Linked DNA regions of Prochlorococcus marinus str. MIT 9312. Each later gene encodes a partner of the first gene's protein in a complex. Links are inferred from orthologs where the notes say so. Each region holds a gene or a part of one and is shown in the gene's direction. Other genes may lie near its edges. The genes, in order: mrdA and rodA.

Region 1 (16,074 bases):
GCAGTCAACAATTGATAAAGCTGTATTGTGTTCGCGAATATATGAACTTATAGTTTCTAGATCATTAATTACACCTGTTGAGGTTTCAGAATGAGTCAAAATAACTCCCTTTATTTCTTTTTGGTTATCTTCCTCTAATACCTTTTTGAATTCTTCTGGATCAAGCGGAGTACCCCATTCGGAATCAATTTTTATTACTTCTAAACCAAATTCTTTAGCAACTTTTACCCATCTTTCGCCGAATTTTCCATTTTCTCCACAAATTACTTTATCTCCTTTACTTAAGGTATTTATTATTCCAGCTTCCATTGCGGCAGTTCCACTACCAGTAATTGTTAGAACATCATTTTGAGTTTGATGAAGCCACTGTAAATTTTTAGTAGTACTTTCTACGAGATCTTGGAATTCTTTACTGCGATGTCCTATCGGATGCTTACTTAATGCTTGTAAAACTTTTTCTGGAACTGGGGTGGGTCCAGGAATCATCAATGATAATTTTTGTTGTATGGCCACTTTTTGTTAAATAGGTCATTCTTAGATTAGTTCTCATTATATATTTTTCAATTACTTGATTTGAAAAAAGGATTTTCTTTACCTTTGTGGGTTGCTGGAGCTGCTAGGTCAGCATTAAAAAAACTAGTAGGGTTGCCATTTGATAATTATGAACTAATAAAAATTCCTAATGAAAAAAAAGAAATAAAAATCGAGATTCATTCTGTTGGTTTACTTAAAGATGACTCGCATGCATTAGGAATTTCCTTTGCAAAGTCTGGCTTATATCTTGACATTACACAAAACTTAGAAATATGGACAATAGCCTCTTTAGAAAGAAATTCTTTTAATAATCCTCTTCAAACAAATCCAATAAATATTATTGCAGGATCTGGTGTAGGTATAAAAGAGGATACATCAGAAATATGCATTTCTGATTTTGCAAAAGAAGTTTTATATGAAAATTTATTAGATATTATTCCTGAGGGCTTTAATTTGAAATTAGAAATTATTTTCCCAAATGGGGTATTTTTAGCTGAAAGAACTAGTAATAAGTCATTTGGTATCGTTGATGGATTATCTATTATTGGAACTTCTGCTGAGACTTATTCCAGTGCTTCACCTGATCAATTAGAAGAGGCTAAAACTAATCTAGCAAAGTTAGTTCAAAATGATTTTAAAGGGAAAGTTGTTTTTGTTATTGGTGAAAATGGTTTAAATTTGGCAAAAAATTGTAATCTTAAATTTCCTATTCTAAAGGTTGGCAATTGGATAGGACCATTAATAGTTGATGCTGCAATAAAAAAAGTTAAAACTGTAATTCTTTTTGGTTATCACGGAAAATTAATTAAATTAGCAGGTGGTATTTTTCATACACATAATCATTTGGCAGATGGAAGAATTGAGATTCTTGTTTATTTAGCTGTTCAAGAAAAGGTACCAACAGAAATAATAGTCCAATTATCTCACTTAAAGAATCTTGAAGAAGCCCTATTACTACTTGAAAGATTTGATAAATCTATAGCTGAAAAATTATTCCTTAATTTATCAAATACGATTGAAAAGCGTTCTTTTACATATGTCAATAGGTATGTAAAAACGGATATGGAAATCGCATCAATCATTTTTGATAGAAAAAGAGAAATTAGGTGGGCTGGAACTTACGGTAATAAGTATATTTCTGATTTTCAATGAGATTAATTTTTGATTGATTATGCTTTTGTAAATAAATTGAGCTAACTTTTATACATGAGTCAAACATCTTTAAAAAAAGAACGCGATCCTTCAATACTAATTTTAGATTTCGGATCTCAATATTCTGAATTGATTGCAAGAAGAATTAGAGAAACTAATGTTTTTTCTCTTGTAGTAAGTAACTGTATTTCAATTGAAGAAATTAATGATATTAATCCTAAAGGGATAATTTTGAGTGGCGGTCCAAATTCTGTATATGAAAAAAATGCTCCAAAATGTGATGAAAAAATTTTTAATTTAGGAATTCCTATTCTTGGCATATGCTATGGAATGCAATTAATGGTCAAAGAACTTGGTGGATCTGTAACTTCAGCAACCAAAAAAGCAGAATATGGTAGAGCACCAATAAATATAGATCAAGAATCTGAACTCCTTTCTGATGTAGAAGATAAATCCATAATGTGGATGAGTCATGGCGATTCAATTAATTGTTTGCCTGATGGATTTAATAAAATTGCTCATACCGAGAACACACTCCATGCAGCAATTTCAAATGATAGAAAGAAATTATTTGGCGTACAATTTCATCCTGAAGTAATTCATTCAGAGTTTGGGATAACGGTAATTAAAAATTTTGTTTATGGCATTTCTAGTTGTGTGGCTGATTGGACAACCGAAACCTATATAGAGGAAACTATTCCTAGGATAAGAGATCAAGTTGGCAATAAAAAAGTTTTGCTTGCTTTGTCAGGAGGAGTTGATTCGTCAACTCTTGCGTTTCTTCTCAATAAAGCAATTGGAAATCAGCTTACATGCATGTTTATAGACCAAGGTTTTATGAGAAAAGGTGAACCTGAATTTTTAATGAATTTTTTTGATAAGAAATTTCATATAAAGGTTGAATATATTAATGCAAGGGAAAGGTTTATTTCCAAATTAAAAGGGATTACTGATCCAGAACAAAAAAGGAAAATTATTGGTGAAGAATTTATTAGAGTATTTGAAGAAGAAAGTAATAGATTGGGCCCTTTTCAGTATTTAGCCCAAGGTACTCTTTATCCTGATGTTATTGAAAGTGCTGGTACTAATATTGATCCAAAGACTGGGGAAAGAATAGCTGTAAAAATTAAGAGTCATCATAATGTGGGGGGATTACCAAAAGATTTACAATTTAAATTAGTTGAGCCATTAAGAAAACTTTTTAAGGATGAAGTCCGCAAATTGGGAGCTGCCTTAGGTTTGCCGGATGAAATTATAAAAAGGCATCCATTCCCGGGACCAGGTTTAGCGATAAGAATTTTGGGAGAAGTTAATAATGAAAAACTTGACTGTTTAAGAGATGCAGATTGGATAGTGCGAGACGAAATTAAAAAAGCAGGTCTTTACAATGATATTTGGCAAGCTTTCGCAGTATTGCTACCAGTTAAAACTGTAGGAGTTATGGGTGATAAAAGGACTTATGCATGGCCAATAGTTTTACGTTGTGTATCTAGTGAAGATGGTATGACAGCAGACTGGTCAAAAATTCCTTTTCCGATTTTAGAGAGAATTTCTAATAGAATCGTAAATGAAGTAGTTTCAGTTAATAGAGTGGTTTATGATATTACAAGCAAACCTCCAGGAACTATTGAGTGGGAGTGACGGAAAATTGCCATATTTTATCAACAATGGAATTTTTGGGTTTTACGTGGGTTTTACGTGGAAATTTCACTTTCATAAATCCCTTGATACCAATGTGTTTCAAGGTTCGAAATCAAGAGGTTCTATTGAATGGGAGTAAAGGATTACAGGGTTTTTTGCGATGTTTTATGGATATTATTACTGATTAATACTTTAGGTCTTTATATTGATCCTTTTGAGTAATGATTTCCATTGCAGGTCTAAGCATCTCTTTATAGTTTTTCCATCCTCCTAAAGATTTTGTAGTGATTGGTGAACGAACCTCAACATTGCTTCTTGTTGAGACTTTACGATTATTTAAATGTGGCGATAAATATAAATCATTCCATTTCCAACCTAACCAAAGAATTAATGATTTTATCTCTTCTGAAGGATGAGTCACTAATTTATCGTAATTTAATTCATATATATGATTTTTAAATTCTTTTTTGTATATTTTCATGATCTCCTCTTGATCAGAATAAACTGCAACAGAATCAACCAAACTTGAAGAGAAATTATTCCCTGTTGCGAAATGTGCTCTATACATAGAAAGGATATTATCTAAAGGATTTCTATAGCAATGTATTATTTTTGCATTAGGAATTGCTTGTGCAATTATGCCTGCATATTGATAATTAAATAACCATTTATTTGTTGTGGATCTTTTATTTTTGGTTATTTCTAATTTTTTCCAATATATTTCACTAAGGTCTGTTTTTTTTTCAGATTCTTTATATTCTCTATATGATTTTTCAAAGATATTGACTTCTCCAAGATCTCTTACATGAGAATTCAAACTTATGATTGATTCAACCAGGGTAGAACCACATCTAGGAAGTCCTACTATAAAAATAGACATTGGATAATTTCCAAATGCTTTATTTTTTCTTTCATAATTATCTGAGGATATTTTCAACTTTTTAGTTTTATTGATTAATAAATTTGCTTCAGATTTATTCAATCTAAGTTTGATATTATTTGCATTAATAAGATTCTCAGCGCTTTCTTGATATTTTCCTTCTCTATGAAAAATATTTGATCTTGCGAAAAAAATATTTATTAATTCTCTATTATTTTTGTTTTTTATAAGACTTTCAGAAAAAAGTTGATTGTGCCATTTTGGAGTTTTATCACCAGAATACATAGTTGATAATGATAAATATGCATCAGTCAAGTGAGGATCTATTTCAACTGCTTTTTGATTATATGAATCTGCCTCTTTTAATCTACCCAGATCTTTTAAAATAAATCCAAGATTATAGTAAGCAATAGCAAAGTCTGATTTAAGTTTTATTGCTTTTTTAAGTTCTAATTCTGCTTTCCCCAAATTTCCTTGACCAATAAATAAAACTGCCAGATTGTAGTAAGCATTTGCATATTTAGGATTTAAAGAAATTGCTTTTTTAAGTTCTAATTCTGCTTCTTTGTGTTTTCCGATTTCGTTTAGGAATATTCCATAATTTGAAAAAACTCTATAGTCTTTTATTCCATGTTTAATAAGATATGCATAGTGTTTTGCTGCTTCTAGTGTCCTTCCTTGTGCTTGCAGTGTGAATGCTTTTTTAATCAATTGATCGCTATCTAGTATCTCTGCATTTTTTGGTGTTTTTATTTTCTTTAATTGGTTCTTTTCGCCAAAACCTTTCATTATTTATAAAGATAATTTCTTTATAGCGATTATAGTCTTAACGTAAAGTTTTTATAAATTGTTTACTAAGTAGATTAATGATTAATTTAATTGTAATTCCTAATTAATTATCTACAATTAGTTAGACAAGTTTTTTGAACTTACATAATGTTAGTAATCCTTTTGCTTAGCACTTGTTTCTGACGTAAAATTTACTCCTGTCTTAGTGCAAGCTTAGAGCAATGGAACTATTGAATGGTGGTAAATTATCAAATTTTTTAAATTGGATTTAAAACGTGATGAGCGAGATTATTAAATTAAGTAGATCCACTGTAGAAAAATATCTGAGCTGTCCTAGATGTTGTGTACTCGACAAAAAGTATCAAATAAAACCACCATCGTTACCATTTACTCTAAATATAGCAGTAGATAATTTATGTAAAAATGAATTTGATCATTACAGAAGAATTCAGGAGCCACATCCATTATTGATTGAAAATGGTATTGATGCTGTGCCTTTCAAACACAAAGATTTAGAACGCTGGAGAAGTAATTTTCAAGGGATAAGATATAAATCAATTGAGCATAACTATGATTTTGGCGGAGCTGTTGATGATATTTGGCAGAAAAAAAATGGTGATCTTATCATCGTTGATGTAAAAGCAACATCTAGAAAGAATTTTGATTGGTCCGAGACTTTTAATAAATACGAATATGCAAAAGCTTATAAGAGACAATTGGAAATGTATCAGTGGTTATTTCAGAAAAACGGTTTTCAAGTTGCTAATGAAGCATATCTTTTATATTTTAATGGAAAAAAAAATGAACAGTTTTTTAATAATCAATTAAAATTTGATGTAAATTTAATTAGATTAGACTGCTCAACATCCTGGGTAGAACTTAAGATAATTGATACAGTCAATTTATTACGTTCCGATACTTTTCCAAAACCTTCATTAAGTTGTGAATATTGTAATTATTTAAAAAAGCGTTGGCAGTTATCAATTACTTAATACTCATAGAAAATTTTTCTAATAGTTCTGGAAAAATAATAAATAAAAGATAATCTTTAATTAGATTCTTAATTTAGACTTTTGATAAATTTGAAAAACTCTGATAAAAAGATAACTAATCATCTTCAACAAGATGTAGTCAAAATATCCGGTAAAACAATTTTTATTAATCCTTTTTTGTATTGGAGAAGATTCGATGAAAATACTAATAGATGGCTTAGAGAACCTGGTCAAATGTCAGAGGATCAAATTCATCCAAATAGGAATCGTTTTTATCCAGAAATAGAGTGGGCTGATTTAAGTCATGAGCAAAAATTAATCAAAGATGCAACTGTTGAGATGTTTTTAAAAACTCTTGAATTGATAAGTACATTTCATCCTTATCTTAATTCAGGTCAGTTATTAGAACTAGAGAGAAAAATGGCGATTATAAAAAAAATACCTTTTGAAAACTGGGTTAAAAAATCTTTCGCTAAAAAAGCAAGATTATTAGAAAATGAAAAAAGAAAATTTCAAAGAGAAAGGTTTTTTAGTAGCTGGATGGAGTGGTTTAGTCTTGAAAATACTCAACAAGCTCTTTTACCAGTAATCGTCACGATATTTATCTCATCATTTATAGGGTGGTCTTTAGGAATATCTAAAAATAGTTGTAATCCTTATTTTGAACAAAACTCAGAACAGTTAAATTAATTGTTTTATGATTTATGTACAGTATCGAACTTAATATTGTTTTGAAAAAATTAATTTTTTTATTTAACATTGGATTATATAGAAAACTGAAGTTAAAAATTAAAGTTTATGAATGAAGAATTCACTCCAAATAATCTTGAAAATGAGGAGCTTAATCTGAATAATGAAGAGAGAGATTATAAAAATTTAATCACCAGGCTAAAAGATATAAGTTCAACCATTGCTTTATTAGAAAAAACAATATTTAGATAAATTTTAAATTTTTGATCAAAAGACCGTATAGTAAAAAACTTATTTCATTCAAGAGACAACCGTTAGTCTTACTTATCTTTTCCTCGATTTCATTTCTATTGATTTTGTTACGGTTGATTTTTTTACAACTATTAAATTACGAATCTTTTAAGAAAATGTCTGATGAGAACAGGATTAGACTTATCGCTTCACAACCAATACGCGGAAGAATACTTGATAAAAATGGTAAGGTTCTAGCAGATAGTAGAGTGAAATATTCTCTAATAATAAAACCTCAATCGGTAAATGAAAGCGATTGGGAAAAACATAAAGTAATTATTTCTGACTTTTTAAATATTGATAAAAATTTAATTCAAACAAAATATTTTGATGGTTTAAAAAAGCAGAAACTTGCAGTAACTATTATTGATGATTTAAGTGTGGATCAATTAATAAAATTTAAGGAAAATGAAGATAATTTATTTAGTTTTGAAATAGCGACGAAATTAATTAGAAATTATCCTTATAAATCACTAGCTGCTCACGTAATTGGATATACACAACCAATTACTGAGTCAGAATACAAATTTTTATCTAAAAAGGGTTATAAATTAAATGACTTAATTGGTAGAACTGGCATTGAATATGTTTACGAAGACTTCATAAGAGGTGAATGGGGCGGAGAGATGGTTGAAGTGAATTCTTTAGGAAAATTCCAAAGATCCTTGGGGGTTAAACCCTCCAGACAAGGTAACGATATTGAATTGACTATTGATATGGACTTGCAATTAATTGCCGAGGAAGTTCTTAACGACAAAAAAGCTGGAGCGATAATAGTGATTGATCCAAGAGATGGTGCAATAAAGGCAATGGCAAGTAGGCCTACTTTTGATTTGAATTTTTTTTCAAAGGATTTTAAGCCTGAAAAAGAATATGATAAGTTATTCAACTCTCCTGAAAAACCTCTTTTCAATAGAGCATTAAATGCTTATGATCCCGGAAGTGTTTGGAAGATTGTAACGGCTTTAGCTGGCTTAGAAAGTGGAAAATTTCCTATTGATACTATGTTAGAAACTAAACCATGTATAACTTATGGGAGTCAATGTTTTAGGGAACATAATGATTTAGGCTTTGGGGTAATAGGTTATGAAGATGCATTAAGAGTTTCAAGTAATACTTTTTTTTATCAAGTCGGATATGGAGTAGGTGTTGATGCAATTCATAAGGTCTCTAGAAAGCTTGGTTTTAATTCTTTATCTGGAATTGAAATTTCTGAACAAGAAAATATAGGATTAGTAGCAAGTAGCAAATGGGCTAAAGAAGGGCGGGGATGGGGCGAACCAGGTAGAACTCCTTGGGTTCCAGAAGATATTGCGAGTATGTCTATTGGACAATTTGTTGTTCAAGTTACTCCTATTCAATTAGCTAGAGCATATGCTGCTATTGCAAATGGAGGTTATCTAGTTACTCCTCATTTAGTTAAAAAAGATGATGAAAATATTTCACACAAAAAACGTATTAAAATTGATGTTGATCCAAAAAATATTCAGTTGATAAAAGACGGTCTGAGGAAAGTAGTAGAGTCTGGCACAGGAGTATCCATTAATTATGGAGTTTCAAATTTACCTCCAGTTTCAGGTAAAACTGGAACTGCTGAAGATGGTGAAGGCGGCTTAGATCACGCTTGGTTCGTTTGCTTTACTCCTTCTGAAAAAAGTGAGTTGCTTGTAGTCGCTTTTGCTCAAAATACTCCTGGTGGAGGCTCTGTACATGCACTTCCTATGGCTAGACAAATTTTAAAAGTTTGGAATGAAAAAAATTGATATTTAGTTTTATTTTTAAAGTTTATGTTTTTATCTTTTTCATTTGTAAAAGTCTTTGAATAATATCTTCAATAGTTTTTGTATCTATAGGTTTACTATATGAGGATAAAAGTTGTCTTCCTAATACCTGACTTCCTAAATGTACTAATTGAATGCGTAATGAAGTAAGTAATTCTAACCCTATGCCACCAGAGAAAGTTGCAATTGCAATTGGTTGACCATTAAATAAATTTCTAAAGTCATCTCCGGAAATAGAAAGCCATGCTATGAAGTTGGAGAGAATAGGAGGTATGGATCCATTATATTCAGGAGCACAAATCACCCACTTTTCTATTGAGAAAAGCTTCTTTTTAATTTCTTCTATTTCAACTGGAATATTTTCTTTGCTGTGAATTCGTGGATTAAATAGTGGAATATCAAGAGTGGTAAGATCCAAAATTTCAGAACTTACTTTCAGTTCATTACTCTTTTCAAGGAATTTTTCAGAAAGTTCTAGATTTTTCCCACAACTAGCTGTAATAATAATCAGATCTTTTGATTCAGTCATAAATTAGATAAATAAAATTAATAGTTAGATCCAGTTTTACGGTGATGAACTGCTGTTAAACTATCGGATTTTAATATATTACCGTGTAGGACTTCTGCGTAAATCACCCAATGATCTCCACATTCCATTCTTTCTTTTACAGAGGCATCTAACCATGCTAAAGATTGAGGAATAATTATTTGTTCATTAGGTGTCAATTCAATATCTAATCCTTGAAATCTATCTTCTCCTGGTGCAAAGGGTTTAGTGAATCTTTTTAAAGGTTCTTTAAAATCTTTTTCACTTAAAATGTTTAAAGCAAAAGAGTCTCCAATTTGAAGGAGTGACTCTACCGATCTATCTTTTGCTACTGCAATACTTAATCCAGGCGGGGAAAAACTTGCTTGACTAACCCAAGATGCAAGCATTGCTCCTTTGATATTGTTCTTATCTTTACCTTTAGAAGCAGTTAGAACACATAGTGAGCCAATCACCCTTCCAAGAGCTTGTAATTTTGGATCCGTTTTACTTGTAATCATTCCGGTATCAGATTTTCTGGGCTTTTTCTTTGCTTTTTTTATAATTTTTCTCCCAAAGTGAGTTCCTATTTCTTCTAGCTCTTTAATCTTTGGTTTATTTGGACTGAATTTAATTCTTATAGGGTCAAAACTAAACCTAAAACCACCATCTTTTAGTTTTGATTCCAGTAAATCTATTGCTTCGCCGCTCCAGCCAAAACTACCAAAAATTCCTACTGGTTTATCTCTATTACCTTCTGATAATAATGTTCCAAGTGCACTTATTATAGGAGTTGGGGCGTGACCACCAAGTGTGGGAGATCCTATTAAATAGCCATCAGCATTTTGGATAGATTTTATAAGTACATCATTTGACGTAAATTCACAATTAATACTTTCAACTTCAACAGAAGTTCTATTTATCCCTTTAGCTAATGCATCACCTATTGAGGCCGTATTTCCATACGCACTTGCATATATCAGAGCGATCTTAGGATTATTTGTTGAAAGATTCTCACCCCATCTAATGTAGTCATTTAAAAAGCTTTTTAGGCTATATTCGATCGCGGGACCGTGCAGAGGGGCAATAGTTTTAATGTCGTAATCTGCAATTTTTTCAGCAATTGATACTACTTGATTAGACATTGGTGCCATTAAGCAATCATAAAAATGTTTCCTATCAACTTCTGTACTAACTCGATTTGTCTCAGACCAATCTTCAGATGCTATATGGGCAGAGAAAATTTTTTCACTTAGAAGTATTTCTTGATTACGTTCATAAATTATCAAGCCTCCAGGCCAACGTGCTGTTGGAATAGGAATTAACTCTAGATAAATGTTATCTAATTCTAAATTAAGTTCTTTTTTGATTATGTTTATTTCAGGTAATTTAGTTTCAACAAAGTTTTCTAAGTTAGGATTTCTTTGATTCCAAAGTTCGCTAATAAGTTTATAACCTGGATTAGAGCAAGTAATAGTTGTGTTTTTAAATTGGGTACTTAGATTTTTTATAGTTTCAATAATTTGGGGATTAATATGACCAGAAATGACATTGATTTTATCTAATTTAAATTGATCGCAAACACTAGAGATTACTTTTTTAAATGAGTTTAAATATTGTTTTTCAGGTGGATGAATAATAAAAAGTTCCTCATGACTTCTAATTAAAAAAGTATTAAAAGAGGTTCCTTTCTCAAGGTTAAATTCAAGTTCAAATCTTTCTTTATTTTGGTCTAAGAATCTGATACAAGTAAAATTTTTGGTAATTTCAAATTTTGATAAGTTTTTATTAACTTCTGACATTTTTAGGATTTATTTTCTAATAGTGATTAGCAACTTTTCTGTGATGAACAGCTGTTTTGCATGATAAATCAGAGACATTACCATTTTCAACAATTCCATAAATTATCCAATGATCTGGAGTCTCTAATCTGGAGCTCACTTTACAATCTAAAAAAGCGAGAGAATCTGATAGGACTGGTCCTCCTTTTGCGATGTTACTAATTACATCTACATCAGCAAATCTATCAGCTCCAGGGGCAAATCTTTTTAGAAAATGTCTAAACATTTTCTGATAGTTGTCTTCTCGCAAGATATTAACAACAAAACCTTTTCCAACTTGCATATAAGATTCAATAGCTCTATCTTTTGCTACTGCTACCGTAATACCTGGTGGAGAAAAACTTGCTTGACTAACCCAACTTGCGACCATTGCACTTTGTCGAAACGTTGAACCTTCTCCTTGACTAGCTGTAACTACATATAATCCTCCACTTAATCTGCCTAAAGCTTTATCTAAATTTGAATCAAGGCTCTTCATAGAAGCAATATTTTTCTTTTTATTGATCAATTGACCCAAGTCAGTTCCAGCTTCTTCGAATTGTTGATAAACAATGGGATCTGGAATGGTTTTAACTCTTAAAGGAGAGAAAGCTTCTTTTTGACCAAGTTCTCTTAATTTATTTGCTAAAGAATCTATTGGTTCATCATTTCCACCAAATGCATCATAGACAGCTGTAAATTGTTTTGATTTTAGTGCTGCAAATAAAGTACCAAGAGATTCTTTTAATTCATTATCTGAATCTACTGGCCATGTGGGGATGACTACTGCTTTTGACTCTGAAATTAAACTTGTTAATTCTTGGGGGTCAGAAGATCTCAAATCAATTAATTGTACTTGAGCATCTGCTTTGCTTATTCCATGAGATATCGCTTGACTTAGTCGATCACAATAACCATAGTCGCTGATGTAGCAGACTGATACAAAATCATTACCTTTGCTTTTATTGCTACTCCATTCTTGATATTTTCCTTTCCAAAAATTAACTTGATTATGAAGCAAAGGCCCATGACCTACGGCTATTGTTTTTAATTCAGGTAGCTTATCTATTCTTTTAATTGCCTGCAGAACGCTTCTAGCGTTTGGACCCATTAGGCAATCGTAATAAAAACGAAAATCATCATATATTTCTTTTTGATCAGTGTCATAAAATTCATCAGAACAGTAATGGAGTCCAAATGCATCGCATGTGTAGAGAACATGAGTGCTGTGGTCATATGAAAAAATTGTATCTGGCCAATGTAAATTTGGTGCGCTTATAAATTCAATATTATGTTCTAAACCGCTATTAGGATTAGTCCCGAGATTTAAAAACTCTCCACTTTTAACTTCTATTTTCTTAAAGGGAACATGTATTTGGTCTTCAATAAACTTAAGGGCTAATTTTGATCCTACTACTGTGATATTTTTGTTTAATTCTAGAAGATTACCTATTAAACCAGAATGATCAGGTTCTGTATGGCTTGTAATTAGATAATCCACTTCTTGTGGATTTACCTCTTTTAGTAATTCTTCAAACCATAATTCTTCGAATTTTGCGTGACTAGTATCAATTATTGCTAGTTTTTCGCCTTTAATAATAAAACTATTATAAGTAGTGCCATTCCTTAAGCCAAATTCAATATCAAATCTACTGCGATCCCAATCCAGAGATCTTATGGCATAAGAATCATCAGCGAAGTTTTGAGATTGAACTGTCAACTTGTTATTTATTTGTGCCAATTTAGAATTACTTGTCTGGGCAGAGGCTAGCATAGGACAAATCGCGTTATAAATAACTTTAGTTGTGTAGAATATAAATCCGCGTGATTATTTTTGCGAAATAACCGAAATTACGCTTTTCTTTAATTTTTAATCTTCTTATTCTGGATAAATGACATCTCAACTAATTAAAAAAATAGTTACTGGAGATGAGATAAGAAATGCTTTTTTAAAATTTTACAGTGAAAAATTACATAAAATCATTCCAAGTGCATCTTTGATTCCAGATGACCCTACGGTTATGCTAACAATTGCTGGAATGCTACCTTTTAAACCAGTTTTTTTAGGTTTAAAAGAAAGACCATCAAAAAGGGCTACATCTAGCCAAAAGTGCATCAGAACAAATGATATAGAAAACGTTGGAGTTACAGCTAGACACCACACTTTTTTTGAAATGCTTGGTAATTTCTCTTTTGGAGATTATTTTAAACGAGAGGCTATTCAATGGGCTTGGGAATTAGTTACTAATATTTATCAACTTTCTGTTGAAAATATAATTGTGAGTGTTTTTCACGAAGACGAAGAGTCTGCAAAAATTTGGAGAGATGAAATTGGTATTCATCCAGATAGGATAGTGAAACTAGGTGAGGAAGATAATTTTTGGTCATCTGGCAAAACAGGTCCATGTGGACCTTGTTCAGAACTTTATTATGATTTTCATCCTGAAAAGGGTCTGCAGAATATTGATTTAGAAGATGGAGATCGTTTTATTGAATTTTATAATCTTGTTTTTATGCAATATAATCGTGATTCTAATGGAAAATTGACAGATTTAAAATTTAAAAATATTGATACAGGAATGGGTCTTGAAAGGATGGCTCAAATACTACAAGAAAAGCAAAATAATTATGAGACAGATTTAATTTTTCCTATTATTCAAAAAATTTGTGAGATTGCAAATATTGATTATTTTTCTTCAGATGATAAAAACAAAATTTCTTTAAAAATCATTGGTGATCATACAAGAGCTGTGATTCATTTAATTTCTGATGGAGTAGCAGCAAGTAATCTCGGAAGGGGATATATATTAAGAAGGCTTATTAGAAGAATGGTCAGACATGGGAGATTATTAGGTATAACAAATGAATTTTTACCCCATATTGCTACTGTCGGGATCAATTTAATGCAAAATAATTATCCTGATTTAAAAAATAATAATGATTTAATTTTGAATGAGATAAAAATTGAAGAAATAAGATTTAGGGAAACTCTTGAAAGAGGAGAGAAATTGCTAGATGAGTTAATTTCTTCAGGGCAGAAATTAATTTCTGGTTTTAAAGCTTTTGAACTTTATGATACTTATGGATTTCCTCTAGAACTTACTGTAGAAATTGCTGAAGAAAATAGTATCAGTGTAGATGTAAAGGGTTTTGAAGAAGAAATGAATGCACAAAAAGAGAGAGCTAAAGCTGCTTCAAGTAATATTGATTTAACTTTAGAGGGATCATTAGAGCGAGAAATAGATCTTTTTAACAAAACTGTTTTTAATGGTTATGATTTACTCCTTTCGGAAGCTGAAATAAAGGGTATATTCTTGGATTCAACATTAGTAAAGCAAGCAAGTGAAGGACAGAAAGTTTTAATTGTTCTTGATCAGACAACTTTTTATGGAGAATCTGGCGGGCAAGTTGGTGATATTGGAACGATATTTTCAAAAGATTTAGAGGTCTTAGTTGATAATGTTATGCGAAAGAAAAATGTTTTTTTACATTATGGAACGATCAAAAAAGGAATATTAACTATTGGACAAAAAGTCAAGACTAATGTTAGCTCCTCTAATAGAGCTAAGGCTGCTGCAAATCATACAGCTACTCATTTATTACAATCTGCACTTAAATCAGTTGTTAACGAAAGTGTTGGACAAAAAGGTTCATTAGTAGCCTTTAATAAATTACGATTTGACTTTAATTCCTCTAATCCTATTTCTAAAGATCAAATTTCTAAGATTGAGACTTTAGTTAACTCTTGGATTATGGAAAATCATGCCTTAGAAATAAAAAATATGTCTAAGAGTGAGGCTCTTGAAAAGGGCGCAGTCGCCATGTTTGGAGAAAAATATGATGATGAAGTGCGCGTTGTTAATGTACCAGGAGTTTCAATGGAACTTTGTGGTGGCACACATGTTAAAACTACATCCGAATTAGGTTCTTTCAAAATAATTAGCGAGGAAGGAATCTCAGCCGGCGTAAGAAGGATCGAGGCATTATCAGGCCAATCAGCATTAGACTATTTCAGTGATAGAAATGCTTTAGTAAATCAACTAAGTGATTTGTTAAAAGCAAATCCTAATCAACTTTTTGAAAGGGTTAATAATTTACAAGCAGAGCTTATTAATAAGAATAAAGAGATACAAAAAATGAAAGATGAAATTGCATATTTTAAATACTCTTCTATAAAATCCTCCGCAGAAATAGTAAATTCTTTTTCAATTTTAGTAAATCAGATTGATGGCTTAGATGGGAATTCTTTGCAATCTGCAGCACTTAATTTAACTTCTCATTTGGGAAATAAAGCAATAGTGATTCTTGGGGGAATACCAAATCCAGAAAATAGAAAGTTGTTATTTGTAGTTTCTTTAGGTGATGATCCAGTAAAAATAGGATTGCATGCAGGTAAAATAATTAATGAGATTGCAAGAATTTGTTCGGGAGGAGGAGGAGGAAAGCCTAACTTTGCTCAAGCAGGTGCTAAAGATATTGATAAGTTAAGTGATGCTCTAGATTATGCTAAAAATTATTTGCAAAAAACATTAGATAGTCATTCTGATAAATAACTACTTTTTCTGAGACTAATTTCGATTTGATCCATTAATTTCCTTGCTTCTTCAATAGTTAATTTTTTTTGATCAATTGCTGATTCAGTATTAATTCTTATAGATTCAACCAAAGAAGCTGAACTGTAATCTAATAATTGTAAAATTTCAGATTTACTGTCCTCTTTAATAATATTTTTGACCTTATATGAATTATCTTGATTTATGTCTATATGAACAACGTTTGTACTGCCAAATAAATTGTGCAAGTTTCCTAATGCTTCTTGATAGGCTCCAGTCATAAAAATGCCAATTAGATAATCTTTATCTTCTTCTGGCTTATGTAAATTTAGTAATGATTTAATTTTTCCATCATCAATAAAATTATTCAGTTTCCCATCTGAATCACAAGTTAAATCTGCAAAGTTGCCTTTGCAGAAAGGCTC
Region 2 (16,126 bases), 1.5 Mb from region 1 along the record:
AATTTGAAAAAGTTTCTCACTTAAATTTTTATGATGAGTTATTGAAACCTACAAAGATCTACAATAATGTTGTTAATCAAATATTATCCGAAAATATAGAAATTAAAGCAATGTCTCATATTACTGGTGGAGGTATTCCAGAGAATCTTCCAAGATGCATACCTTCTGATTTTATTCCTTATATCAACACCAATTCTTGGGAAATACCAATTTTATTTAAATTCCTAAAAGAAAAAGGGACGATTCCTGAAAAAGATTTTTGGAATACTTTTAACCTTGGGGTAGGATTTTGCTTAATTATTGATAAACAATTTAAAGATTCAATATTAAATATCTGTAAAGATCATGATATCGATAGTTGGGAGATTGGAAAGATAGTTCGAAAAAATGATTCAACAATTAGTAAATTTTTGCCTGAAATTTTAACTTAAGTTTTTTTTAAAATAATTTAAATGAGTTTTAAAAAATTTTTTATACACAAATGAAAAAGTTAGATGTAATATAATAAGATTAGCGCCGAATTATATCGGAAGTTTAAGTATTAAGATTTAACCTTTAATTCAATGCCTTTTGCAAATAATCAAAGAATTACACGTAGACGTAGTTCAGCTGGTCCTACACCTCCAAAAAGACCCTTGGGTAATAATTCTGAATTTAGTGGAAGACAGGCTCAAGGTCCAAGACCTACTTTTTTGACACTGAGGGATCATGGGAAGGTTTTTGTTGCTGATTTACCTAATTTGTCCGATGGTCAATTAGCTCATATTAGTAAAGAAGCTAATGAAGTTTTAAATAGCTTGGAAAAAAGGCTTAATGATCTTGAGAATGAGCCGAATAGTAGTAATCCTGAAAACGATACGCTGATAAAAGCCTCTACCAAAAGAGATGTCACACTCAGGTTTATTAAATCCATAGAAGAAGAACAAGAACATAGGAAGAATAATCCTGCTTTGAGAGATGCTGCTTCTGAATCATTACCGAGAACTTTTCTTGAGGTTGCGAGACATAGATTGCCAGGTGCAACTTTTGATTCACTACTTCGAGAGGCTCTTGAAGCATGTGCAGTTGATGAGAGTGCTGAAGAAAATCAAATTATTGATGAGCCCAAAGAAACTGTCAAAATTATGGACATACCCTCTTCCAACACAAATGCTTCACTTGTTGTTAGTATCGATCCTAATGACACTTCCAAGAATGACTCTATTTGATTCAAAACAAGAGTTAATAAGTTTAAAGTTTAATAATAGTTCAAAAATTAATCCTCCTTCAAAGAAAGATCCTATTTTATGTACTCATTGCAAAAGGACAGCATCAAATGGGGTTAGATGTCTAGGAATGTGTGTAGCAGATAATGATTATTAAAACAGTTCAAATGTATATATAAAATAATCTGAAGAAAGGCGGCACCCAGATTCGAAGTGGACATAATAGTGTAAACAGTCCCTTAAACAGTGCTTTTTGAGCGGTATTTTATTAAGTTGCTGACCAGAATTAATAATATCTAACTAGGAAATTAAACCACTAATTTCAACTTTATTTTTATCAAAGTCGGAGTAGAGATTGTTCTTTGAGAGAGTCCAAATCAAAACTGAGATCAAGTAATTATTTACTCGTAAAGCGAGTTCAGTCGCAGTAAATTAAACAATTTTGATTTGTTGGATGTTCTCTACATTCTTTCTCCCAAAAGTTTTGAAACTCAGGGTTGCATTTCTCAAGTTCTTTTGGGGTTTCGTTTAGATTTAATCCTGCATAATTAAACGCAGTTAAGTATCTTGGAAGAATGTTAAATTGATTGAATAGTTTCATAAGACCTCCTAGATCTATATCTATATTGTCCTCCTATTAACTTGAAATTCATAGAGTATTATTACCCGAGTAAAAGTGCTTTGTGGTTGTCACGACTATCTTTTCCCATTCACTAGGAGTAGAAATAATTCAGGAGTCAAAAGCACTTCATCGACTTTGTGGACAGGGAGGTGCATACGACTCGAAGAGGGCAAACAAATACCCTCTTATTTTATTTTGGAACTGAATTAGTTTAATAATGTGGTGGTTCTGAATATTCGGCATTGCTGGATGAGTTAGAACATAAATACTAACTTCCATTAGAAATTATCTGGAATTTTGAATACTTTTTTAATACTAACTAAACTTTAAGGAATAAATTTTCCTCTGTAGTCAGCAAGTGAGATAATAAAATTATTACAAATATTTTGGAATCAAAATTTGGTCAACTTGCCGACCACTAATTCGTCTAAATTCCACCAAAAATGTATAACAAATATATAAAACTTAAGCTTTTAGAAGGGTTTATAGGTAATTTAGTATCAAAATTAAAGAAGGCGGCACCCAGATTCGAACTGGGGATAAAGGATTTGCAATCCTCTGCCTTACCACTTGGCCATGCCGCCGAAAAAGATTTAATGCAATCTTTTTATGATCTTAACAGTAAGGTGACTCATTCTATATTATTTATATGCAATGGCCATGGAGAAGATGTAATCGCATCGGAAATAATAAAAAGATTATTAAAGAAAATAAAAAATAAAAATATCGAAGTCTTGCCTTTAGTAGGAAATGGAGATGTATTTAATTCCATAAAATCAAAGAATTTTTGTAAAATAGGCTATTTAAAAGAGCTACCTAGTGGAGGTTTTAGTAATCAAAGTCTGAAGGGATTTTTGCTTGATTTGTTTGCAGGATTTTTAATAGATAATTTAAGAAATTTTTTAATTGTAAAACAAAAGTCAAAACATAACTGCAAAATTATTGCAGTTGGAGATTTTCTACCATTACTTTATGCTTGGAGTTCAGAATGCGAATTCAGTTTTATTGGCACTCCCAAAAGTGACCATACTTGGAGTAGTGGACCAGGTTGGGCGTTAAGCGATTTTTATCATAAGTTGAAAGGTTCTGAATGGGACCCATGGGAAATGTTTTTAATGACATCTCCAAGATGTAAAAATTTAATTATGAGAGATCAAATAACAGCTAATAATTTGAATAGAAAAAATATTCATGCAACATATTTTGGCAATCCAATGATGGATTTTGTTAATTCAAAAAATGAAAAGATATCCAATATTATTGCTTTCAAAAGGATAATTTTATTAGTTGGAAGTAGATACCCAGAAGCATTTAAAAATCTTGATAATTTTCTTGATTGTTTGCAAGATTTTGATTTATCTAAGAATTTGGTAATACTTTTGCCTTTGAGCATTAATGCGAATGTGCTGCAAATTCAAAGTTATTTAAATAAATACGGTTTTAAAAAACAAAGTAAAACTAAATTTTTGATTGATCAAGATTCAGTATGGAAGAAGAAAGAAAAATATATATTGATTGGAAAAGGCAAATTCAATTTATGGGCCAATATGGCAGATATTGGCTTGTCTAATGCAGGAACTGCCACAGAGCAAATTGCTGGCTTAGGAATACCTTCTCTGTCACTTCCAGGATCTGGACCACAATTCACAAAATCATTTGCAAAAAGGCAATCAAGATTATTAGGGGGAAGTGTTTTAGTTTGCAAGAATAAAGAAATTCTTTTAAAACGTTTAAGTTTACTGTTGAGAGAAAAAGTTGCTAGGTTAGAACAATCGAAAATTGGTAAAAAAAGAATGGGGAAATCTGGCGCAAGTCAGAAAATTGTAGATTCTATAAACTCTCATTTGTTATCTTAGTAAATAACATTAGCGTTTTAATTTTTTTATGTATCCAATAAATGATCGGAAATATCTGAAAATTTGTGCAGAGATTGCAAAACTAATGAGTATAAGCTTATCCTCCGCTAAGAAGAAAGTAGAAATTCAAATTGCAAAAGAAGGCTCCAAAACTAATCAAGAAAAAATACAAGTTGCGCTAAATATCTTAGAAATTTGTAAAAAAAACGAAGTCAATAAATTAAGTTCTTCAAGAATACTTGATAAGCTTATGGAAACTCTTGATGGTGAAGATAATTTTTTAACTGAAGATTGATTTTTAATGTTCAAATATATTTGAAAATTTTAGGATGTCTAAATCAGCATGAACTGAAACTGTTTTGAAACATTTTTGAGCTAACTCATATCTATTCTCTCTATCTAAGATGACTTTTAATTTATGCATCGCTTCAATTAAATATCTAACATCATTTGAAGCATAATCTAATTGATCTTTTGTTAAATCTTCTTTGCTACCCCAATCACTGCTTTGTGAACTTTTGTCTAATTCTACCCCTAACAATTCATTAATTAAATCTTTTAAACCGTGTTTATTTGTATATGTTCTTGCCAACTTACTTGCAATTTTTGTACAAAAAATATTTTTTGTATTAATTCCAAGATTGCATTTTAGCGCTGCTACATCAAATCTTGCATAGTGAAAGATTTTAGTAATTTTTTCATCTTCAAGAAGTGCTTTTAAATTGGGAGCAGAAGATCTATTAAGTTCGATTTTTATACAGGCTGTTCTTCTAAGTTCATTGCATATTTGTACTAAACATAATCTATCTCTTCCATGAATCAACCCCATTGCTTCAGTGTCAATAGCAAGGTAGGATGATTTTTTATAGATATTATATAAATCTGCTGTTAAATCACTATAAAGAAAATCAATATTTTTATTTTCAATAGTCATATTTAATAAGTATTTAAAGACATTTACGATATTACGTAGTTTTTATGTAATTAAGATTTTTTTATCTGGTGCACTTATTTTACAGAATAAATCTATAAATTTATAATATGATGTAACTTTAATTTTTATTCTCTAGTTACAAAAAAAGATTTAGTTAATGTCTTATTCCTTAAATTCAACATTGTTGCTGACAATTCTTCTAGCTATAGGATTATTTTTTTTTCTTAGAGCCTCAAGTAAAGATAGAACAACCATTGTTGAGATTTCATCTGCTAAAGAGCCAGTGAAGGTTTTAAATGGTTTATGTGAATGGCTAAATTTAAGGGGATGGAAGCAAACGGGAGGAGATTTTGAACAAAGAATTTTAATATTTAAGGGACAAGTTGTTTCTAGTAAACTTTTAGCAATCTTTTTAGGTTTTCTTGGCGGCTTTGGATCTTGTGCTTTGGGATTAGTAATTATTCAAATATACCCTGAATTAGGGTGGTGGCCTATACTTTTAGGATTAATTGGTGGTCCTTTGTCTGGTATCGTTTATTTTAAAAAATCAGCAAGAGAGGAGAAATTCGAATTAAGATTGATTAACGAAAATGATAATAATTCAACTTTAATGAGATTAAGAGCGCATAGGGACGAATTAATCTCTTTAGAAAATGAACTTGGAGAAAAACTTCAATTGAAAAGCGACGGCTCTTTATTTAAAACTCCTATTTAAGATAAATTCCAAAGTAATTCGATAATTTTTAATCAAAAATATTATTCTCCATACAGAAATTTTCTAAATCTTTATCATTTAACCAATCTTGCGGTTTTGTAAAGATTGATGTAAGAAATTCCTCTCTAGAACCCTTTTTAGCTTTATATCCATACTCCCATCTGGCTAAAGGTGGTAATGACATTAATATTGATTCAGTCCTCCCGTTTGTTTGTAATCCAAAAATTGTCCCTCTATCCCAAACTAAATTGAATTCGACATATCTACCTCTTCGATATAGCTGGAATTCTCTTTCTTTTGATGTATATGTTTTATTAGCTCTTTTTTCAATAATAGGCAGATATGAAGGGAGGAATGCCTGCCCACAGTTTTCCGCTAAAGAAAATAAATTATCCCAATTTAAATTAGATTTGCCAATATTTTCTGAAACTTTTGATGCCTCTCCATTTTGATTATTTCCTCTATAAATATTGCCTGAACCATCTTGATAGTCATAAAAAATACCACCTATTCCTCTAGATTCATTTCTGTGCTTTAAGAAGAAATATTCATCACACCATGGTTTAAAAACTTTATGTAAGTCTTTATCAACTTTTTCACAAGCTTTTTTATGTTCTTTATGAAAATTTCTCACATCAGAAAGATATGGATAAAAAGGGGTTAAGTCTGCACCTCCGCCAAACCACCAAACAGGACCAGCTTCGAAATATCGATAATTCAGATGAACTGTTGGAATAAAGGGATTCTTAGGATGCAAAACCATAGAAGTTCCCGTAGCAAACCATTCATGACCTTTTGCTTCGGGCCTTTGGGAGATTATAGATTGAGGTAATTCTTTTCCCTGTACTTCCGAAAAATTTACTCCTGCTTGCTCAAAAATAGAACCATTTTTCAATACTCTTGATCTTCCACCGCCACCTTCGTCTCTTAGCCAGGATTCTTCTGTAAATTTCCCTTTTCCATCTATATTTTCAAGCCCTGAACAAATTTTGTCTTGTAGAGTTAATAAGAGATTTTTAGTTTTTTCTCTCGAGTTTTTAGGAGGTTCTTTCAACATGTATTTAGTAAATCTTGAAGAAAATTTTTTTTGGTTAATTATAAGTTTCCCTTTATAATTTCTCTTAGGGGGACCTTATTTCCTATTATTTGATAGTTCGACATAGTTCTTAATCTTTTAAACAGTCGACTACCTTGTCAAAATATTTAAAAATTTAATGACCACAATAGAAGATGCGAATTTTGCTTTACAAAAGGTTCTTGATGCTGGATCACAAAAAAATGTAATTGAATTAGCTTGGATTAAAAACGTAAGAGTAACTATACCGAGAGTAATCGTAACATTATCATTGCCATCATTTGCAAATTCTCAGAGAGATAGAATTGTACAAGAGGTTAGAAAAGTACTACTGGATTTTGAAGATATTGATGATGTTCAAATAGAGATAGATAATAATCCTTCCAAAACAGAATCTCAAAATCAAAGTAATGCTCCTGAGTTGAAGAAGATTGGTGGGATTCGTCATATCATAGCTGTTAGCAGTGGTAAAGGTGGAGTTGGGAAAAGTACCATTGCAGTTAACCTCGCTTGTTCTCTAGCTAAATTAGGCTCTAAAACTGGTTTGCTGGATGCGGATATATATGGACCTAATACTCCCTCAATGATGGGAGTTGCTGAACAGAATCCAAAGGTTACAGAAGGTAGTGGCAGTGATCAAAGGTTAATACCAATAAATAAATATGGAATTTCATTGGTATCAATGGGTTTCCTCATAGAAGAAGGTCAGCCAGTTATATGGAGAGGACCAATGCTTAATAGTATTATCCGACAATTTTTGTACCAAGTTGAATGGAATAATCTTGATTTTTTGGTTATTGACTTGCCTCCTGGAACAGGAGACGCTCAAATATCCCTTTCTCAATCTGTGCCTATTTCTGGAGCTATAGTTGTCACTACTCCTCAACAAGTATCTTTACAAGATGCAAGGAGGGGATTAGCAATGTTTAAACAACTCGGAGTACCTTTACTGGGAATTGTAGAAAATATGTCAGTATTTATTCCGCCAGATATGCCAGGTAAAAAATATGAAATTTTTGGTAAAGGTGGTGGACAAACATTAGCTAAAGAAAATGATTTACCATTATTAGCCCAAATACCTATTGAAATTCCTCTCGTTAATGATAGTAATAAAGGTATACCAATCTCAATAAGCCAACCCAATAAAGAAAGTTCTGTTGTATTTAGTAATTTAGCTCAATTAATTAAGAATCAATTCGTTAATAGTTAATTGATGTTTAGGAGAATTTCTTTATTAAATAACAGAGGATTTTTACAAAAAAAAGATAACTTTAATAGAGGTTTTTTATTTTCTCCAATACTTATAATTCCTCTGTTTTTAGTTATTATTTCGGGTTTATTAATAAAAAGTATTCAGGGTGATTTTTTAGTATCGAACTATTTAGGTCATATCCTAACTGGTTTTTTAGGTTATTTTTTAGCATTTTTTATTTCTTATATACCGTTAGAGAGAATTAGAAAGTATTTGGTTCCATTTTATTTTTGTACTTTAATATCCTTATTACTAATTTATTTTTTTGGGATTTCAGTTTCTGGAGCTCAAAGATGGCTAAACTTTGGCATCTTTTCTTTTCAGCCTTCAGAAGTAGCTAAACTTAGTACTGTGTTAACTCTTGCTTTAGTACTCGACAAAAAAATAATTTTAACAATAAGAGATTTAGTATTGCCCTTATTAGTAGTAGTTATTCCTTGGTTATTAATTTTCTTTCAACCGGACTTAGGTACCTCTTTAGTTTTACTTGTTTTGACAGGTGTGATGCTCTATTGGTCGCATATGCCCATAGAGTGGATTTTGATATTAGTGTTTTGTATTATCACTGCTGCATTTTATCTAACCTTACCAACTCTTCTTATTTTCTGGATTCCATTTATAGGATATCTTGCTTATAGATCTTCGAAAAAGAAAATTATTTTTTCTGCTCTCGCTATTTCGTTACATTTATTAGTGGCAAAATTGACACCAATTTTGTGGCAATATGGCTTAAAAGAATATCAAAAAGATAGATTAGTTTTATTTTTAGATCCAAATAGAGATCCATTAGGTGGCGGATATCATTTGATACAGAGTCAAATTGCAATTGGTTCTGGAGGATTATTTGGGACGGGTTTGCTACAAGGTAAGCTGACTAATTTGCAATTTATACCGGAACAACATACTGATTTTATATTCAGTGCTCTAGGCGAAGAATTGGGTTTTGTAGGGTGCATGATAGTTTTATTTTTGTTCTTTTTTTTGATTAAAAAACTTATTAATACTGCAACAATTGCTAGGACTAATTTTGAATCTCTAATTGTTATTGGAATAGCCTCAACTTTTTTATTTCAAATAATAATTAACTTATTTATGACTATTGGATTAGGACCAGTGACTGGGATTCCCCTTCCTTTTATGAGCTATGGTCGAACGTCATTGGTGACTAATTTTATATCTATTGGATTTGTTTTATCTATATTGAAACGTTCTAGATCACTAAGAAATTGATGAAATCACAAATAACTATAAAAAAAATTCAAGACCTTTTGATTAAAGGAGTTCAAACTATACATGTGGATGATGATTCATCCAGAAGAATGTGGTGGGCTTCTTTAGAAGTTATTCAGAAAGATTTCCTATCTCAAAATTATAAACAGGGGGGGATTTGGGTTGCCTCACCTTTGCCTGCTTTTAATGATAAAAAATTTTTAAATCAATTTTATGGATGGCTTTGGTCTCCTGAGGGTTTTCCATATTTTCAGAATAAGAATGCAGGTTTTTTACCAGTCAAAAATTTAGACAAGATAAAAAAAGATTTCGATTTAGTTAGTAATTATAAAGTCTTAAATCTTAGTCAAGAAGATGGTTATGAACCTTTTTTAATGATAATCACCCCAAATTTTCAATGCATATTATCAATTGTAGGAGAAAAAGATAAGAAAATTTTATTAATGAAGTGTGATGAAGAAAGCCTTAAACTTTCAATTGAATTAATGCATGCAAAATTAAACCAAGAAAATTATGAGGAAGGAGTAAAATTTCGTAATGCAATCAATAATTTAGGTAACCTTAATATTAATAATCAATTTGAAAAATTATTTTGGCCAACATTATCGGCAAAATTAGCAAATATTGCTCCAAATCATAATATACAGAATTCTGTAAAAAACGATGAAAAAAATGTGCAAATAACTGAAGCAAAATTGTTAAGTGCAATTTCTCATGAAGTCAGAACTCCCTTAGCTACTATAAGAACCCTAATAAGTTCTACTTTAAAAAAATATAATATGGATGAATCAATGAGAAATCGTTTGATTCAAATAGATAATGAATGTAATGAACAAATTGATAGGTTCGGTTTAATTTTTAATGCTGCAGAATTAGTAAGTAACGAAGTTACTTCATCAAATAATTTGGCAAAAATTAATTTAGCCGAAATTTTTAAAAAACTTTCTCCTGTATGGAATAAACAATTAAACCGACGTGGGATTTTTTTCAAGATAGACATCCCCAGTCAACTTCCGCAAATTTTGAGTGATTCTGAAAAACTAGAATTAATGTTAAGGGGATTAATTGATAAAAATACTAGAGGATTGAAAGAGGGCAGTACATTAGTTTTAGAATTAAGACCAGCTGGCCAAAAACTAAAACTTCAACTAAAAGTACAAAAATCAGATTGTAATCGAAAAGAAATATTAAAAAAAGAAAATGGTTCTGATATAGGTCCTGTTTTAAATTGGAACCCTCAAACGGGGAGTTTACAACTAAGTCAAAATGCCACTCAAAAGTTGTTAGCAAGTTTAGGAGGGCATGTTACTCAAAGGCGTGATACAGGTTTGACAGTATTTTTCCCCATTTCAGATTCAAAATGAAATGAGAAATAACTTTAATATTTATTAAATAATGTAGAAACTTTCTTGTAAATTTTGAATTTTGTAAAATATGAATGCTAATTTCTTAGTATAAATAACTCAAAATCTAGAATGACGGAAACTTTAGTTGGTCAATTTCCAAAGCATATAGGAAGTACTGGGGGTTTATTGAACTCAGCAGAAACCGAAGAAAAATATGCGATTGTATGGAATAGTTCAAAAGAACAAGCATTTGAATTACCCACTGGTGGTGCTGCTATTATGCATGAAGGTGATAATTTAATGTATTTTGCAAGAAAGGAACAATGTCTTGCACTAGGAACACAATTACGATCTTTTAAACCAAGAATTGAGGACTTCAAAATCTACCGAATTTTCCCAGGCGGTGATATTGAATTCTTACATCCAAAAGATGGTGTTTTCCCTGAGAAAGTTAATGAGGGTAGAGAAAAAGTTGGCCATAACCCAAGGCGAATAGGTGAGAATCCTAATCCAGCTGGGTTGAAATTTACAACTAAGAATACTTTTGATTAAATTACTCAAAGTTGATATAAAAGAAGAATATATTTATAATTTGGGTTGATACTATTAGTATGATCAGCTCAAATAAAGATAGTTTTTTAAAAGCTTACAAAGAAGGTAAAAATTTTATACCTATCACTCAAACTTGGCCAGCAGATTTAGAGACTCCATTATCTACTTGGTTAAAATTATCCGAAAAAGATTCACATGGAGTTTTTCTTGAGTCTGTTGAAGGAGGAGAGAGTTTGGGAAGGTGGAGTATCGTAGCTACTAAACCTCTTTGGGAAGCCGTTTGTTATGGAGAAGAAATAGTTAAAACCTGGAATAATGGGAAAACGGAAATGTATAAGGGCGATCCCTTTAATATTTTAAGAACTTGGACAAAGGAATATAAATCATCTATGCTTGATGGCTTACCATCAATTGGGCAATTATATGGGTCTTGGGGTTATGAATTAATTAATCGAATAGAACCAAGTGTTCCAATAAATAAAATACAAGAAAACAATATACCTTATGGTTCTTGGATGTTTTTTGATCAGTTAGTTGTTTTTGATCAAATTAAAAGATGTATAACCGCAGTAGTTTATGCAGATATAACTTCTTCAAAAGAGTCTTCTGTTGAAGAAGTTTATCTAAACTCAATTTCTAAAATTCAGAAAACTAGAGATTTAATGAAAGTCCCTCTAAAAGAATACGAGTTTTTAGATTGGAATGAAAATGAGAATTTCAATTTAGATCTTAAAAGTAATTGGAAGAAAAAAGATTTTGAGGATGCAGTTCTTTCTGCAAAAAAATACATAAGAAAAGGGGATATCTTCCAAATTGTTATAAGTCAGAGATTTCAAACTCAAGTCAATAATGATCCCTTTAATTTATACAGAAGTTTGAGGATGGTTAATCCTTCCCCATATATGTCATTTTTTGATTTTGGCTCATGGTATCTGATAGGTTCCAGTCCTGAAGTCATGGTTAAAGCTGAAAAAAATAAAAATAGTCAGATAGTTGCAAGCTTAAGACCAATAGCTGGGACAAGACCTAGGGGAATTGATAATAAACAAGATCTGGAATTTGAAAAAGATTTATTAAAAGATCCAAAAGAGATAGCTGAGCATGTAATGCTAATAGATCTTGGAAGAAATGACCTTGGAAGAGTTTGTGAAATTGGTACTGTGGAGGTAAAAGATTTAATGGTTATTGAGAAATATTCACATGTTATGCATATAGTGAGTGAAGTTGAGGGAATCTTAAAAGAAAATACTGATGTATGGGATTTGCTAAAGGCATGTTTTCCAGCCGGGACAGTAACTGGTGCGCCAAAAATAAGAGCTATGCAATTGATTAAACACTTTGAAAAAGATGCTAGAGGACCTTATGCTGGTGTTTATGGATCTATTGATATTAATGGAGCATTAAATACGGCAATTACAATAAGAACTATGATAGTCAAACCCTCAGAAGATGGAAAATTTGATGTCTCAGTGCAGGCAGGAGCTGGAATAGTTGCTGATTCTTCTCCTGAAAATGAATATCAAGAGACAATAAATAAAGCTAAGGGGATACTGAAATCATTAGCCTGTTTGGATAATTAAATGAGTAAAAATAATCTTTATAAGGGTTTTGAAGTAGAACTTTTCACAGGTTCGTTTAATTCTCATATTGGTATTTCAGCTGATATTGAAAAAGAATTTTCTAATTTTGTGAAAGAGCCAGATAAAAGGAATGTTGAATACATAACAACACCTGAAAAAGACTATAACTTTTTATACGAGAAATTAATAAATCCAAGAAAAAAATTAAGGCTATGGCTAAACAATAAAGGGTTAACAATCATTCCTTCATCCACTCTTTGCTTTAAACATGATATTCAATTGCAAAGATCTGATTTTGCAAATGTTTATCATCAATTTATAGAAGATAATTATGGAATCTCTATTGCAACTTCAAGTGTTCACATAAATATAGGAATTGATGACTTAGATAAGCTTTTTACTGCGATAAGGCTGATAAGATCTGAGGCTGCTTTGTATCTATCAATAAGTGCTAGCTCACCTTTTTTAAATAATAAAATTACTGAAAATCATTCTCAAAGATGGATTCAGTTTCCAAGAACACCAAGTAAAGTTCCTTTTTTCGTAAATCATAATAGCTATGTCGATTGGATCGAGGAAAATATAGATAATAAAAATATGCAAAACATCAGGCATTTTTGGTCTTCAATTCGACCAAATGGTCCCCAAAGGCCTTTAATTCTTGATCGTTTGGAATTAAGAATTTGTGATTTTGTTCATGATATTAATTTGCTATTAGGTATAACGGCTATGCTAGAACTAAGGATTTTACATCTTTTTGAGAATATAAATGCTTTAGATCCTTTGACTGCTAGTATTTTTTCTATTGATGAATTATCAGAAATATGTGATCAAAATGAAATTAATGCTGCTAAAAATAGTTTGAATTCAGAGTTAATTCACTGGCAAGATGGCAGAAAAGTTATTTGTAGAGACTGGATTAAAGACTTATTATCAGATTTATCATCCACCGCAGAAAAGTTTAATATGAAATATCTTTTGAAACCTATCCACAAAGTACTTGAAGAGGGTAATCAATCTATGAAATGGATAAATCAACATGAGAAAGGTCTTTCTATTGAGCAGATAATGAAAATTTCTATCGATGAAATGATCAAGAGTGAAAAAAAGAATGTTTGATTATTTAAACAATTTTTTGATCTGAACATTTTCACTTGTGACATAATGATTATATGGAATCCTTTCAACAGATAAAAAATAATAAAGTGGATCTTATAAGTACTAATGATCCACTTGATAAAAATCGTCTTTTAATAGAGGATTTGTGGGAATCTGTACTTAGAGAAGAATGCCCAGATGATCAAGCAGAGAGATTAATCCAACTTAAAGAATTAAGTTATTCAAAACAAATAGAAGGTGATAGTTCAAAAACCTTTAAAAAAGAAATAGTTGATATTGTAAATTCTATGGATTTAGCAGAATCCATTGCAGCAGCAAGAGCTTTTTCATTATATTTTCAACTTGTGAATATTTTGGAACAAAGAGTGGAGGAAGATAGATATATTCAAAGTTTTACCAATAAAAATGTTCAAAAATCGCCCGATAATCTTGATCCCTTTGCCCCAGCATTGGCTAGACAAAATGCTCCAGTAACTTTTAGAGAATTATTTTATAGGTTGAGAAAATTAAATGTACCTCCAGGAAAATTAGAGGAGTTATTGCAGGAAATGGATATTCGTTTAGTTTTTACTGCACATCCGACCGAAATAGTAAGACATACGATTAGACATAAGCAAACCAGAGTCGCAAATTTGTTAAAAAAAATTCAGGTTGAGCAATTTTTAACAAAAGAAGAAAAAAACTTTCTAAAAATCCAATTAAAAGAGGAAGTAAGACTTTGGTGGAGAACAGATGAATTACATCAATTTAAACCTTCAGTTTTAGACGAAGTAGATTATGCCTTGCACTATTTTCAGCAAGTTTTATTTAATGCAATGCCTCAATTGAGAGGCAGAATCGCTGAAGCACTCACTGAAAATTATCCAGATGTTCAACTGCCCTCTCAATCTTTCTGTAACTTCGGTTCTTGGGTAGGCTCCGATAGGGATGGTAATCCATCGGTCACTCCCGAGATAACATGGAGAACTGCCTGCTACCAAAGGCAATTAATGTTGGAAAGATATATTACTGCAACATCTCATCTTAGAGATCAATTAAGTGTCTCAATGCAATGGAGTCAAGTAAGTTCTTCTCTATTAGAGTCATTAGAAACAGATAGGGTTAAGTTCCCAGCAATTTATGAAGCTAGGGCGACAAGATACAGATCAGAACCTTATAGATTGAAATTAAGTTATATTTTAGAAAAATTGAGGCTAACACAAGAAAGGAATAATTTATTGGCTGACAATGGGTGGAAATTTGACTTAGAAGGAGAATTGAATACTAAAAATATAGATAAAGTTGAAAATTTATATTATAAATCAGTAAATGAATTTACCTATGATCTCGAACTAATTAAAAATAGCCTTATTAGTACAGATTTGACTTGCGAGGCAGTCAATACATTACTTACTCAGGTTCATATTTTTGGATTTTCTTTAGCAAGTTTAGATATTCGTCAAGAAAGTACAAGGCATAGTGACGCCATACAAGAGCTTACAAAATATCTCGATTTATCTGTGCAATATGACCAAATGTCTGAGGATGAGAAAATTAAATGGCTTGTAGACGAATTAAATACAAAAAGGCCTTTAATTCCCTCTGACGTAAAATGGACAAACACTACAGAAGAAACTTTTTCAGTTTTTAAAATGGTTAAGAGACTTCAGCAAGAATTTGGAAGTCGAATTTGTCATGCTTATGTAATTTCAATGAGTCATAGTGCATCTGATTTGCTTGAAGTACTCTTACTGGCAAAAGAAATGGGACTTCTTGATCAAAATTCAAAAAATTCAAACTTATTAGTTGTACCTCTTTTTGAAACGGTTGAAGACCTTAAAAGAGCACCTGAAGTAATGGAAAAGTTGTTTAAATTAGATTTCTACAAATCATTATTGCCAAAAGTTGGAGAATCTTTTAAACCTCTTCAAGAATTAATGCTTGGATATTCTGATAGTAATAAAGATTCAGGATTTGTTTCTAGTAATTGGGAAATTCATAGAGCCCAAATAGCTCTTCAAAATCTTGCAAGTAGAAATAACATATTGCTAAGACTTTTTCATGGAAGAGGGGGTTCTGTAGGTAGAGGGGGCGGACCTGCCTATCAGGCAATATTGGCTCAACCAAGCGGTACTTTAAAAGGGCGAATAAAAATAACAGAACAAGGTGAAGTTTTAGCGTCTAAATATAGTCTTCCTGAACTGGCTTTGTACAACCTTGAAACTGTTACTACAGCTGTAATTCAAAATAGTTTGGTAAATAATAGACTTGATGCTACTCCAGAATGGAATCAATTAATGTCTAGGTTGGCAGAAACATCAAGGTCTCACTACAGAAAATTAGTGTATGAGAATCCTGACTTGTTAAATTTCTTTCAAGAGGTTACGCCTATTGAAGAAATAAGTAAATTACAAATATCTAGCAGGCCTGCAAGAAGAAAAAAAGGTGCAAAAGATTTGTCAAGTTTAAGAGCTATTCCATGGGTATTTGGTTGGACACAAAGTAGATTTCTCTTACCTAGTTGGTTTGGAGTAGGTACTGCATTATCATCTGAATTAAATTCAGACCCACAACAAATTGAATTATTAAGAGTCCTACATCAAAGATGGCCATTTTTTAGGATGCTTATATCTAAGGTAGAAATGACACTATCTAAGGTCG

What was found.
Region 2: the proteins of mrdA (region 1) and rodA are in contact, whole or in part, in a crystal structure (PDB 6PL5), measured with the Thermus thermophilus proteins. The link is inferred for Prochlorococcus marinus str. MIT 9312 from one-to-one orthologs. Residues at the interface, in WP_223903432.1 of Thermus thermophilus: Arg4, Ile5, His6, Leu8, Ala9, Phe12, Ala15, Leu16, Leu19, Gly20, Arg22, Ala23, Trp24, Leu26, Gln27, Val28, Tyr31, Tyr34, Leu36, Leu43, Thr45, Asp47, Lys156, Gln157, Gly158, Ser160, Val184, Leu201, Glu202; in WP_223903423.1 of Thermus thermophilus: Phe161, Val165, Phe168, Val169, Leu172, Pro198, Tyr199, Glu202, Tyr211, Arg212, Asp213, Gln220, Val221, Gln223, Ser224, Ile226, Ala227, Ile228, Gly229, Ser230, Gly266, Phe267, Val270, Leu274, Tyr277, Gly278, Leu281, Phe285, Leu289, Arg297.

What each region holds. Positions count from the first base shown.
Region 1 is NC_007577.1:33,070-49,143, forward strand. The notes cover bases 6,449-9,336. They hold mrdA (penicillin-binding protein 2), read left to right. Parts: upstream 6,449-6,941; coding sequence 6,942-8,732; downstream 8,733-9,336. Other genes in these bases: PMT9312_RS00200 (hypothetical protein), read left to right, coding at 6,449-6,678; PMT9312_RS09645 (hypothetical protein), read left to right, coding at 6,787-6,930; PMT9312_RS00210 (NAD(P)H-dependent oxidoreductase), read right to left, coding at 8,755-9,279; PMT9312_RS00215 (diflavin flavoprotein), read right to left, coding at 9,297-9,336. In the rest of the region: PMT9312_RS00175 (pyridoxal-phosphate-dependent aminotransferase family protein), read right to left, coding at 1-486; cobalt-precorrin-5B (C(1))-methyltransferase CbiD, read left to right, coding at 574-1,686; guaA (glutamine-hydrolyzing GMP synthase), read left to right, coding at 1,741-3,327; PMT9312_RS00190 (tetratricopeptide repeat-containing sulfotransferase family protein), read right to left, coding at 3,512-4,996; PMT9312_RS00195 (PD-(D/E)XK nuclease family protein), read left to right, coding at 5,275-5,988; more of PMT9312_RS00200, read left to right, coding at 6,070-6,448; more of PMT9312_RS00215, read right to left, coding at 9,337-11,078; PMT9312_RS00220 (diflavin flavoprotein), read right to left, coding at 11,095-12,870; alaS (alanine--tRNA ligase), read left to right, coding at 12,989-15,649; speA (biosynthetic arginine decarboxylase), read right to left, coding at 15,634-16,074. UniProt on the Escherichia coli protein: Catalyzes cross-linking of the peptidoglycan cell wall. Responsible for the determination of the rod shape of the cell. Is probably required for lateral peptidoglycan synthesis and maintenance of the correct diameter during lateral and centripetal growth.
Region 2 is NC_007577.1:1,554,286-1,570,411, reverse strand. The notes cover bases 6,815-9,754. They hold rodA (rod shape-determining protein RodA), read left to right. Parts: upstream 6,815-7,620; coding sequence 7,621-8,889; downstream 8,890-9,754. Other genes in these bases: PMT9312_RS08615 (sensor histidine kinase), read left to right, coding at 8,889-9,754; PMT9312_RS08625 (Mrp/NBP35 family ATP-binding protein), read left to right, coding at 6,815-7,617. In the rest of the region: purM (phosphoribosylformylglycinamidine cyclo-ligase), read left to right, coding at 1-431; PMT9312_RS08665 (hypothetical protein), read left to right, coding at 564-1,208; PMT9312_RS09640 (hypothetical protein), read left to right, coding at 1,195-1,362; PMT9312_RS08660 (hypothetical protein), read right to left, coding at 1,624-1,806; PMT9312_RS09530 (lipid-A-disaccharide synthase-related protein), read left to right, coding at 2,424-3,683; PMT9312_RS08645 (hypothetical protein), read left to right, coding at 3,712-3,978; PMT9312_RS08640 (ribonuclease D), read right to left, coding at 3,982-4,617; PMT9312_RS08635 (cofactor assembly of complex C subunit B), read left to right, coding at 4,775-5,332; hemF (oxygen-dependent coproporphyrinogen oxidase), read right to left, coding at 5,361-6,389; more of PMT9312_RS08625, read left to right, coding at 6,547-6,814; more of PMT9312_RS08615, read left to right, coding at 9,755-10,253; PMT9312_RS08610 (photosystem I reaction center subunit II PsaD), read left to right, coding at 10,365-10,787; PMT9312_RS08605 (anthranilate synthase component I family protein), read left to right, coding at 10,847-12,367; gshA (glutamate--cysteine ligase), read left to right, coding at 12,368-13,486; ppc (phosphoenolpyruvate carboxylase), read left to right, coding at 13,540-16,126. UniProt on the Escherichia coli protein: Peptidoglycan polymerase that is essential for cell wall elongation. Also required for the maintenance of the rod cell shape. Functions probably in conjunction with the penicillin-binding protein 2 (mrdA).